Bradyrhizobium diazoefficiens: one gene and its partner. Each later gene encodes a partner of the first gene's protein in a complex. Links are inferred from orthologs where the notes say so. Each region holds a gene or a part of one and is shown in the gene's direction. Other genes may lie near its edges.

Evidence for each region. The genes of interacting proteins can lie anywhere in the genome.
Region 2: the proteins of eno (region 1) and JJC00_RS21990 are in contact, whole or in part, in a solved structure (PDB 2FYM), measured with the Escherichia coli proteins. The link is inferred for Bradyrhizobium diazoefficiens from one-to-one orthologs.

What each region holds. Positions count from the first base shown.
Region 1 is NZ_CP067102.1:4,205,484-4,213,422, forward strand. What follows is about bases 2,752-5,662. They hold eno (phosphopyruvate hydratase), read left to right. Parts: upstream 2,752-3,520; coding sequence 3,521-4,804; downstream 4,805-5,662. Other genes in these bases: JJC00_RS19590 (Vgb family protein), read right to left, coding at 2,752-3,344; JJC00_RS19600 (zinc-binding dehydrogenase), read left to right, coding at 4,839-5,662. In the rest of the region: JJC00_RS19575 (serine hydrolase), read left to right, coding at 1-1,117; JJC00_RS19580 (universal stress protein), read left to right, coding at 1,364-1,816; queF (preQ(1) synthase), read right to left, coding at 1,866-2,318; more of JJC00_RS19590, read right to left, coding at 2,367-2,751; more of JJC00_RS19600, read left to right, coding at 5,663-5,978; JJC00_RS19605 (hypothetical protein), read right to left, coding at 5,956-6,174; JJC00_RS19610 (NADPH-dependent FMN reductase), read left to right, coding at 6,248-6,799; JJC00_RS19615 (FtsB family cell division protein), read left to right, coding at 6,908-7,225; JJC00_RS19620 (GAF domain-containing protein), read left to right, coding at 7,426-7,939. UniProt on the Escherichia coli protein: Catalyzes the reversible conversion of 2-phosphoglycerate (2-PG) into phosphoenolpyruvate (PEP). It is essential for the degradation of carbohydrates via glycolysis.
Region 2 is NZ_CP067102.1:4,703,932-4,707,554, forward strand. It holds JJC00_RS21990 (Rne/Rng family ribonuclease), read left to right. Parts: upstream 1-333; coding sequence 334-3,423; downstream 3,424-3,623. UniProt on the Escherichia coli protein: Endoribonuclease that plays a central role in RNA processing and decay. Required for the maturation of 5S and 16S rRNAs and the majority of tRNAs. Also involved in the degradation of most mRNAs.

The sequences.
Region 1 (7,939 bases):
CGTGACGATCCGGGATCTCTTGGCTAACCGGACTGGGCTTTCGCGCGCCAGCGTCGGCGAATACGGCTCCGACCTGAGCCGGGCCGATATCCTGCAGCGGACGCAGACCATTCCCTCGGCCTGCGGCTTTCGCGATCAATTCGCATATTGCAATATCGGCTTTGTCGCGGCCGCGGAGGCGATGGCCCAATGTTCCGGCGCGACCTTTGATCGCTTGGTCGATCAGCACATCCTGCGTCCTCTCGGGATGACCGCCAGCAGGGTCGGCGGTTCGGCTGTAGTCACGGACAACGTGGCGGTGCCGCATTATCCGATCGACGGTGAGGTGCGGCCCGTTCCGGCGATGGTCACCGACAATCTTCTTGGCGCGCTGGGCATGATGATGAGCGCGCGAGATGCGGCACGATGGCTCGCTTTCCATCTCGGTGAACAAGCGCGCAGGTCAGCGATCGCGGAAACGCATCTGCTGCAGATCGCCAAACGCGACCGCCGCCTCGACGAAGGTTATGGTCTTGGCTGGTACGTCCGCAACCGACGCGTCCAGCATGAGGGGGCCCAGCGCGGATTCCGCGCCAACATCTGGTGCGATCTTGAGGCCGGGACTGGAATCTTCGTCGCCACGAATTTGGGCATCGGGAGGGCTCACTTCGCCATCACCAATCACATCATCCAACGCTGCCGCGGCGAAACCCTGCTCGACTGGATCGCCGAGATCGATCGGCTCGATCAGTGCGAGCTGAACCAGCGGATGGCGAGTTTTGTGCAGGAGCGGCGCGATCGACCGATATCATCGTCGGGCCTGCGGCTGAACGACTTCACGGGCACGTTTCGGCATCCCGGATTCGGCGTGCTACGCATCGACTCTCGCGGTGACCATCTGTGGTTTCGGATTGAGCACCTCTCCGGTTTCGATGGACCGCTGATGCGCTACTCGGCGATGGGCTTCGAGTACCAGGGCGACCGCGACTCGATGGCGTGGCCACCGCTTGCGATTCCGCGGGAGCCGCGCGGCGACTGTGCCCGGGTGCAGTTCAGAGCGGAGAACGGCGTCGTCAACGGGCTGGCTTGGTCGGATTGGTTCGGCACAGCCCACTTCTTTCGGGATCGGACCGGCTGAAGCCGGTGGTCAGGCTTCCAGCCCCGGCCGCGATTGGGCGCGACGCCTACAGCGTTGATCAACGCTCTATGCGAAGGCAATCGATCGAGCAGATGTGGCACTACAACGCGCGAAGCGAACGCCTCGCTGCGCCGCGAACTGTGCGCCGAGATATCGAGATTGAAATAAAAGCGGATAGACCCAAGGCCGGGATCGGACCATATTCAGAGGCATCACTTGCGGGGGCGAGCAGCAAGGAGCCACTGAATGTACGCCAATATCCTCTTGAGCACCGATGGTTCGGATGTCGCAAGAAAAGGCGTCGAGCATGGAATTGCTCTGGCAAAAGCCTTGAATGCCAAAGCGACCATCGTCACCGTGACTGAAGCGCTGCCGATCGATTATGGCGGCGGACACGATTCGGGATGGATTCCTTCGCAGGACGAGATTGCTAGCTTCGACGCGGCCTGCAAGGAACGGGCAGGCAAAGTGCTTGATCAAGCGCGAGCCATGGCAGACCGGAGCGGGCTGTCGGTCGAACTCTTGCATGTTCCGAATGCGCATCCGGCCACTGCGATTGTCGGAACGGCAAAGTCCAGAGGCTGCGATTTGATTGTCATGGCTTCTCATGGGCGTCGCGGCCTCAGGAAGCTGTTTCTGGGAAGTCAGACGTCCGAAGTTCTCGTCAACGGAAGCGTGCCGGTATTGGTCGTGCCGTAGTTGCTAGGGCTACGACGCGTTATTTCGCTCCGTCAGCCGAGGTCTCAAACTAGCCCCGGCCGCGATAGGGCGCGACGCCTTGCTCGGGCACCCACAGGCCTCTCGGCACGCGGCCGGTCTGCCAGAACACGTCGATCGGGATGCCGCCGCGCGGGTACCAATAGCCGCCAATGCGCAAGAATTTCGGCTTGATCTCGGCGGCGATGCGCTTGCCGATCATCACGGTGCAGTCCTCGTGGAAGGCGCCGTGGTTGCGGAAGCTCGCGATGTAGAGTTTCAGCGATTTCGACTCCAGCAGCCATTGGCCGGGCGCGTAGTCGATCATCAGATGGGCGAAATCGGGCTGGCCGGTCACCGGGCAGAGCGAGGTGAATTCCGGCACGGTGAAACGGACCAGATAATCCGCATCCTTTTGCGGATTGGGCACGCGGTCGAGCTGGGCTTGTTCCGGTGTGTGCGGCCATTCGACCGCGCGGCCGAGCTGGAGAGATTTTTTCGCCATCATAACGTCCTTTCGCAGACGTCGGGATGGACGCAAACGCTGTCGTCGTCAACCAGCGGCGGTTGTCTGAATCAGCACAATCCGGTCGTTGCCGGACTCGCAGCCCCAGAGTTCGCCCGGCCTGCCGTCGAGTTGGCGGACATTGGCATTGGCCCTGTCGCTGGCGAAGACGTTAAACTGCTCAGTCACTGGATCGAAACGGACAATCGCGTTGGCGGAAAAGTCCGTCAGCCAGACCTTGTCCCTGTCGTCGACATAGACGGCGTAGGTGCGGGGATGCTCGCCCGGCAGCTTCCAGGTTTTCCAGGAGCCGTCTGCCGGATCATGGACTGAGACATGGCCGCTGTTCCATTCGCTGACCCAGATTCGGCTCTTCGAATCCGACCAGACGCGCCGCGAGCCCTGGCCTGGGGTCGGCGGCTCGACGACATTGGCGTGGCCGGTTGCGAGATCGATCTTCGCGATGTAGCTGCCGGCGAGCGAGGCGTACCAGACATCGCCCTTCGGCGTCACAGCGATGCCGTAGGGACCGACGCCCTTGGGCGCGTTGAAGACGTCCATCGCGCCGGATTGCGGCGCGAGGCGGCCGTAATAGCCGGATTGGCCGGTGAACCAGTAGGTGCCGGCTCTGTCGAACACGCCGGTGTTGAGATTGGCGTCAGCGAACTTTTCGGGCAGGCGGAACAGCGTAACCTTGAGGTGGGACGGATCGACCCGCGCGATCGCGTTCTGGCCGCCCTCGGTGATCCAGGGCGCCCCGTCGGGGCCGATGGTCACGCCGTGCGGGGCGGCGCCGTCGCCGAGGCTGATCGTCTTCGAGGTGCCATCCTTGGGGTTGAGCCGGCCGAGCATGCCCGCGCCCTGTGCGGTGAACCAGACCGCGCCGTCTGGGGCGGGGGCGAGATCGTGCAGGCCGATGCCTGGGCTTATCGGGAAATATTTCGTCCGGAACGGGCCTTCCAGGGCGATACTTGGGCGGATTGCGAGGAGGGCTGTGCTCGAAGCAAGAAACTGGCGGCGATTCATGGCGTTACCCCGACTGTTTCAGATTGAGGTTGGACGCGCGGACCAGATGCCATGGAGCATAAGCCGAGGCTCTTCGCGCGTCAGTCGAACCGGCTCGCCCAAGCGTTCACATTTGCTTGCGCTCCGTGTAAGACCCGCGGCGAACCGATCAGCTCCAACGAACGGAAGTGCACATCATGACGGCCATCATCGACATCATCGGACGCGAAATCCTCGATAGCCGCGGCAATCCCACCGTCGAGGTCGACGTCGTGCTGGAAGATGGCGCGCTCGGCCGCGCCGCGGTGCCATCGGGCGCCTCCACCGGCGCCCATGAGGCGGTCGAGCTGCGCGATGGCGACAAGGCCCGCTATCTCGGCAAGGGCGTCACCAAGGCGGTCGGCGCCGTCAACGGCGAGATCTTTGAGGCCCTGAGCGGCCTCGATGTCGAGCAGCAGGCCCAGATCGACCAGATCATGATCGACCTCGACGGCACGCCGAACAAGAGCCGGCTCGGCGCCAACGCCATCCTCGGCGTCTCGCTCGCCTGCGCCAAGGCGGCCGCGAACTCGCTCGACATGCCGCTGTATCGCTACGTCGGCGGCACCTCGGCGCGGCTCTTGCCGGTGCCGATGATGAACATCATCAATGGCGGCGTGCATGCCGACAATCCGATCGACTTCCAGGAGTTCATGATCCTGCCCGTGGGCGCGTCGTCCTTCGTCGAAGGCCTACGCTATGGTGCGGAAGTGTTCCACACCCTGAAGTCGGAGCTGAAGAAGGCCGGCCACAACACCAATGTCGGCGACGAGGGCGGCTTCGCCCCGAACCTGCCGTCAGCGGACGCCGCGCTCGAATTCGTCATGAACGCCATCGGCAAGGCCGGCTACAAGGCGGGCACCGACATCGTGATCGGCCTCGACTGCGCCTCGACCGAGTTCTTCAAGGACGGCAAGTACGTCTATGAAGGCGAGGGCAAGACCCGTTCGATCTCCGAGCAGGCCAGGTATCTCGCTGACCTCGTCGGCCGCTATCCGATCGTGACCATCGAGGACGGCATGTCGGAAGACGACATGGACGGCTGGAAGGAGATCACCGACCTCATCGGCAAGAAGTGCCAGCTCGTCGGCGACGACCTCTTCGTCACCAACGTCAAGCGCCTCGCCGAAGGCATCAAGGCCGGCCGCGCCAACTCGATCCTGATCAAGGTCAACCAGATCGGCACGCTGACCGAGACGCTCGCCGCCGTCGAGATGGCGCACAAGGCCGGCTACACCTCGGTGATGTCGCACCGCTCCGGGGAGACCGAGGATTCCACCATCGCTGACCTCGCGGTCGCCACCAATTGCGGTCAGATCAAGACCGGCTCCCTTGCACGTTCCGATCGCACCGCCAAATACAACCAGCTCCTCCGCATCGAGCAGCAACTCGGCAAGCAGGCGCTCTACGGCGGCAAGGCGGCACTGAAGGCGCTGGCATAAGCCAGCGCTTGAACAAACATAGGGAGGGGTCGACATGAGCGACGGCAACATCGGACTGCAACTACGTTCGCTGATCAAGACAAGCGGAGAGCTCGAAATCTCGCTCGTCGACGTGCCGACCCCCGAGCCCGCGGACGACGAGGTCGTCGTCCGCATCGAGGCGGCGCCGATCAATCCGTCCGATCTCGGCCTGCTCGTCGGCGCTGCCGACATGAGCACGGCCAAGGCGTCCGGCACGAAAGAGGCGCCCGTCATCACCGCGAGGGTGCCTGATGGTGCGATGCGCGCAATGGGGGCGCGGCTCGACCAGTCCCTGCCGGTCGGCAATGAGGGCGCGGGCGTCGTCATCAAGACCGGCTCGTCCGATGCTGCGAAGGCGCTGATGGGCAAGACGGTCGCGATGATCGGTGGCGCCATGTACGCGCAGTACCGGACCCTGAAGGCGAGAGACTGCCAGCCGCTGCCCGAGGGCACGACGGCGGCCGAGGGCGCATCCTGGTTCGTCAATCCGCTCACTGCGCTCGGCATGACCGAGACGATGCGGCGCGAAGGCCACAAGGCGCTGGTGCATACGGCAGCCGCGTCCAATCTTGGCCAGATGCTGAACAAGATCTGCATCAAGGACGGCATCGGGCTCGTCAACATCGTCCGCAGCAAGGAGCAGGCGGAGATCCTGAAGAAGATCGGCGCGAAATACGTCGTCGATTCCAGCGTACCGAGCTTCCTGGACGATCTCACGGCCGCGCTGGTCGCGACCGGCGCGACCATCGCCTTCGATGCCATCGGCGGCGGCAAGCTCGCCGGCGACATCCTCAACTGCATGGAAATCGCGATCAACAAGACCGCGAAGGAATACAGCCGTTACGGCTCCAGCGTGCACAAGCAGGTCTATGTCTACGGCGCGCTCGATATCCGTCCGATCGAACTGCCGCGCGGCTTCGGCATGGCCTGGGGCGTCGGCGGCTGGCTCTTGACCCCGTTCCTGCAGAAGATCGGACCTGCCGACATCGGACGTCTGCGCCAGCGCGTCGTGAGTGAACTGAAGACCACCTTTGCCAGCCACTACACCAAGGTGGTGTCGCTTCAGGAAGCGCTCGATCCCGCCAACTTCGCGGTGTACGCCAAGCGCGCCACCGGCGAAAAATTCCTCATCAATCCGAATAAATCTTTGTGATCTGCGATCGGACGTCAACCAAAAGAAGTCTTGCCTTCTGAGCGAAGCGGGAGACCGCGTCGACGTGGAATCCGACGATCTGATCCTCTTTGCAGATTTGCACGAAAGCTTGGGCCGCCGCTTGGCGGCCCGATTGTTTGGGCGACGGTTTCAGAAACACAGCGTTTCCAAATTGCACCAGTTCATGCACTTGCATCCATCGATCCCGATCGCTTAAGTGCCGTTCGGCACTTCCTCTCAAGGTTCCAAGACAATCCAAGGAAAATCTGATGGCCTACAATATCGTCGTGATCGCCGGCAGCCTGCGCAAGGACGGCTTCTCGCTGAAGATCGCCAAAGCGCTCACCAAGCTCGCACCGGCTTCTCTCAAGCTCGAGGTCGTCACGCTCGAGGGCATCTCCTTCTTCAACCAGGACCTCGAAGGCGCGCCGCCGGCCGACTGGCTGGCCTTCCGCGAGAAGCTGCAGAAGTCTGACGGTGTCATCTTCGTCACGCCCGAATACAACCGCGCCATCCCGGGCGTGCTGAAGAACGCCATCGATGTCGCCTCGCGGCCCTATGGCAAGAGCTCGTTCAACGGCAAGCCGGTCGGCATCATCTCCAACTCGCCGGGCCCGCTCGGTGGCGTCAGCGCCGCCAAGACGCTCCAGAACATCCTGCCGGGCATCGCCGGCCCGATCATGCAGCAGCCCGAGATCTACCTGAACGCGGTCGGCGACGCCTTCGATGCCGAGGGCAATCTGGCGAAGGACTCACTGAAGGGCGTGCTCCAGGCCTATATCGACGCCTTCGCCGCGCACGTCGCCAAGCATCACGGCTGAGGCCGCTCGAGCCTCCGTCATGCCCGGGATAAGCCCCGGGCATGACGATCCGTAGTGCGGTCAGAAGCAATTAGCACTCCCTTAACCAAGCTGGCCCATCTTGCCAAAATGGTCTCCCGCGCGCGCCTCAAATCGATCCTGACCGGTCTCGCTCTCTATGCTATGGCGGCCGCCATCGTCGGCTATTTCGGCGTCAACGCCTATACCGGCAAATACGGCCTCAACGCCCGCCAGGAGCTCGACCAGGAGATCATCGCCCTGACCAGCGAGCTGGCCCAGCTCAAGCGCGAGCGCGCCCGGAGCGAGCAGCGCGTGTCGCTCTTGCGCACCGAGAAGATCGATCCTGACATGCTGGACGAGCGGGCGCGGTTCCAGCTCGATTATGTCAATCCGCACGATCTCGTTCGGATGATCCCGCAAAACTAGCGGTTTCCGCAGCATTCGAAACGGCGCACGAAAGCCGCCCCAATTGTTCCGAAAGTCGTAGAGCCGCGACCAGGCGGCCGCCTTGACGCCGGCGTGGCGAGGGGGGCATTCCTAGTTCGGGCGCGATGCCGCTTAAGGTTGACGGAGATCAATCGGGTTGCGCGAGGCGCCGCCTAGACTGCTGCCCGGAGGAAACGGTGATGGATGGGTCAATGCCCCGGCATCACGCGGCTCGTGTCGAAGCCGCCATCGCATCAGGCCAGGCGGCTCGCTCCGCGCTCGTGGCCTCGTGGCGCCGTTCGTCCCGATTGCATCATCTCGATCCTGCCGGCCGCGGCCTGCCGCTACGGCTGAGCGAAGCCGAGCTGCGACAGGCGCGCGAGCGCATCGCGCCGCTGCTCGCTGCCGCGCAAGGCGCCATGGACCGGCTCTATCAGGCCGTCGGTGCTGCCGGCTGCTGCGTGCTGCTCGCCGACGGCGAGGGCGTGCCGGTCGACCGCCGTGGCACGCCGGCCGATGACGCCACCTTCCGGTCCTGGGGATTGTGGACCGGCGCGCTCTGGAGCGAGGAGCACGAGGGCACCAACGGCATCGGCACCTGCGTGGTCGAGCAGCGTCCGCTGACGATCGACCGCGATCAGCATTTCTTCACCCGCAACACCCTGCTGAGCTGCACGGCCGTCCCAATCTACGACCACGAGGCAGCCTTTGCCG
Region 2 (3,623 bases), 500 kb from region 1 along the record:
TCCCAAGGGGGCGGTTCGATATCCCAAGGCGAGCGCTCACGCGCCATGCCTGGCCAGCAGCAGCTGATTAGGGGCGGCCCCGCCGCCCAATGTTTCATACGGGCCGACGCTTGATGCGCCAGACTGTGCCGACGAATTCTGAAGGACAATTCGCGACGCTGCGGAGTGAAAATCCCGCGCGCCGCTTCGGTCCTGAAGCTTCCGATTCGGCAAGGCGCGAGAGACGGCGTTTCGGCCTTCCCCTCACCCCCGAATCAGGTGGACCGTCGCGTCACCCGGCAGCGCTCTTCGCGCCCACGGTCGATCGCGCCCGCCGCCGCCAAGAGTTAAGACATGCCCAACAAGATGTTGATCGATGCCACCCACCCGGAAGAGACCCGGGTCGTCGTGGTCCGCGGCAATCGTGTCGAAGAGTTTGACTTCGAGACCGCGCAACGCAAGCAACTGCGCGGGAATATCTACCTCGCCAAGGTCACAAGGGTCGAACCCTCGCTCCAGGCCGCTTTCGTTGAATATGGTGGCAACCGCCACGGCTTCCTCGCCTTCAGCGAAATCCATCCCGACTACTACCAGATCCCGGTCGCCGACCGGCAGGCGCTGATCGAGGCCGAAGAACAGGCCCATCGCGAGGCCGAGGAAGAGAGCGAGAACCGCTCTCACGGCCGCCGGCGCTCGCGCCACCGCAACTCCCGCCGCCGCAGTCATGGCGAGCGCGTCCGCAGCGACATCGTCGAGGGCCTCGACGCCGGCGCCGATCCGGTCGCTCAGCCGGTCGAGGGCCAGGCCCTGCCGGAGCATGCCGACGGCACTGCGCATGAGGGCGAGCACCTGCACGCCGATGCCGAGCATCACGGCGAGCACGAAGGTCACGACCACGATCATCATGATCACGAGCATGACGATCATGAGCACGCCCATGATGACGAGGATCATCACACTCACGGTCATGACGATCATGGTCATGACCACGAGCACGATCATCACGACCATGATCACGCCGACGAGACGCCCGCGCCCGTCGCAGCGATCGGCGCCGAGCCCGCTGTTGCGGCCGAGACCGTCGCCGAGTCGCAAGAGGCCGCCGCTTCTGAAACGCATGCCGAGGCTCTTGCCGAAGCCGTGACCTCCGTTGCCGAGCCGGCCGACGCCGTCTATGCCGCCGGTGAGAGCACTGAAGCTTCGCATCAGGATGCGGAAGCGAGGGCCGACGAAGACGACGAGGACGATGAAGACGGCGAGGAAGCCGAAGAGGAGCACGTCGAATCCGTCGGCGGCGACGATGTGATGGAGGAAGTGCCGGAGCGCACCTTCCGTCCGCGCCGCCAGTACAAGATCCAGGAAGTCATCAAGCGCCGCCAGGTGATGCTGGTACAGGTGGTCAAGGAAGAGCGCGGCAACAAGGGCGCGGCGCTGACGACCTACCTCTCGCTCGCCGGCCGCTACGCCGTGTTGATGCCGAACACCGCCCGTGGCGGCGGCATCAGCCGCAAGATCACCAGCGCCCAGGACCGTTCGCGCCTGAAGGAAGTGGTGCAGGATCTCGACGTGCCCGAGGGCATGGGCATCATCCTGCGCACCGCGGGTGCCGCCCGCACCAAGCCTGAGATCAAGCGCGACTTCGAGTACCTGATCCGGATGTGGGAGACGGTGCGCGACCTGACGCTGAAGTCGCAGGCCCCGACGCTGGTCTACGAGGAAGGCTCGCTGATCAAGCGCTCGCTGCGCGACCTCTACAACAAGGAGATCGACGAGATCTCAGTCGCCGGTGAATCCGGCTACCGCGAAGCGCGCGACTTCATGAAGATGCTGATGCCCGCCAATGTCAGTGCGGTAAAGCAGTATCGCGACGGCCAGCCGCTGTTCTCGCGGATGGGTGTCGAAAGCCAGCTGGATGCGATGTTCTCGCCGACCGTCCAGCTACGCTCCGGCGGCTACATCGTGATCAACCAGACCGAGGCGCTGGTCTCGATCGACGTCAACTCCGGACGGTCGACACGCGAGCACCATATCGAGGACACCGCGCTCAAGACCAATCTGGAGGCGGCCGAAGAGGTCGCCCGCCAGCTCCGCCTGCGCGACCTCGCCGGCCTGATCGTCATCGACTTCATCGACATGGACGAGAAGCGCAACAACCGCGCGGTCGAGCGCAAGTTGTCCGACTGCCTGCGCCAGGATCGCGCGCGCATCCAGGTCGGCCGCATCTCGCATTTCGGCCTGCTCGAGATGTCGCGCCAGCGCATCCGCGCCAGCGTGCTGGAATCCTCCACCGATCCCTGCCCGCATTGCGGCGGCACCGGCCACGTCCGCTCGGTCTCCTCGGTGGCGCTGCAGTTGCTGCGCGGCCTCGAAGAGATCCTGATGAAGGGCGCGACCCACAATCTCGTGGTCCGCACCCGCACCGACGTCGCGCTTTATGTGCTGAACCATAAGCGCGGCCATCTGCGCGATCTCGAAAACGGCTTCAAGGTCACGCTGGCGGTGATCGCTGATGCCAGCGTCAGCGGACCGCAGGCCTATGTGATCGATCGTGGCGAGCAGGTGCACACGCTGGAAGCCGCCAAGGCGCTGCTCGCAGCGCAGGCAGCCGCAAGCCCGCCGCCGCTGGCTGAAGAAGCCTATGACGACGAGGAATTCGATTCCGAACTGGAATCCGAGGTCGAGACCGAGGAAACCGAAGGTCTCACCGAAGAACAGGCCGCAGGCGATGCCGCGCCCGAGCAGGATGGCCAGCGCGGCCGCAAGCGCCGCCGGCGTCGTCGCGGTCGCGGCGGTCAGCGCGATGGTGAGGCGCGCGAGGATGGCGCTCCAACGTCTCCTGAAGGGACCGTAGCGGCAGCCAGCGAAGGCGAAGAGGACGCCGAGTCCGAACAGGACGGCGAGGAAGGCGAGGAACAGGCAGCCCGTGGCGAACAGCAGGGCGCAGACGCGCGCCGCCGCCGGCGTGGCCGCAGGGGCGGACGCCGTCGGCGCGGCGGTGGCGAGGAAGGTCTCGCCGGATCGATCGGCGACGAGCTCGGTGGCAATCCGCCGTCGGAAGCAACCGACGCGGTGGCCGATTTCGACAGCGCCGGCAGCGAGACGGCGCCGTCGATTGCGCATTCGGAGCACGTCGCCCCGGTTGCGCCGCAGATGTCTCAGCCTGAGCCCTATGCGCCAGCACCGGTTGAAACGCCGGTCCAGCCCGCGCCTTCTGCTGCTGTCGTCGAGGAAGAAACCGCAGCCGACGAAAAGGCAGCACGACGCCGCTCCACCGTCCGCGAGAAGGTGAGCTTCCTGTCGAGCAGCCCGAGCGAGCCGGCGGCCGCAGCGCCGGAGCCGGTTGCTCCGCCCGCGCCTGAGCCCGCGCCGGAAGCGGCAAACGAGACGCCGGCCGCGCCGCGTCGCGCCGGCTGGTGGTCGCGCCGTTTCGGCGGCGGCGAATAGAACGAAACATCCAAATAAAAAAACGCCCGGCCTGGCCGGGCGTTTTTCATTTCAAGCCTCGCCTGAGCGTTACGGCGGTGGCTCGTCGTCACCGAGCGGCGTCGCCTCGCGCGATGCGATCTGGCGAAGCTGGTCATAGAGATCGGGCGCCTCGCTGGTGCAGAGACAGACGCCCTTGGCGGACGGGCCCTCGCCGGCGT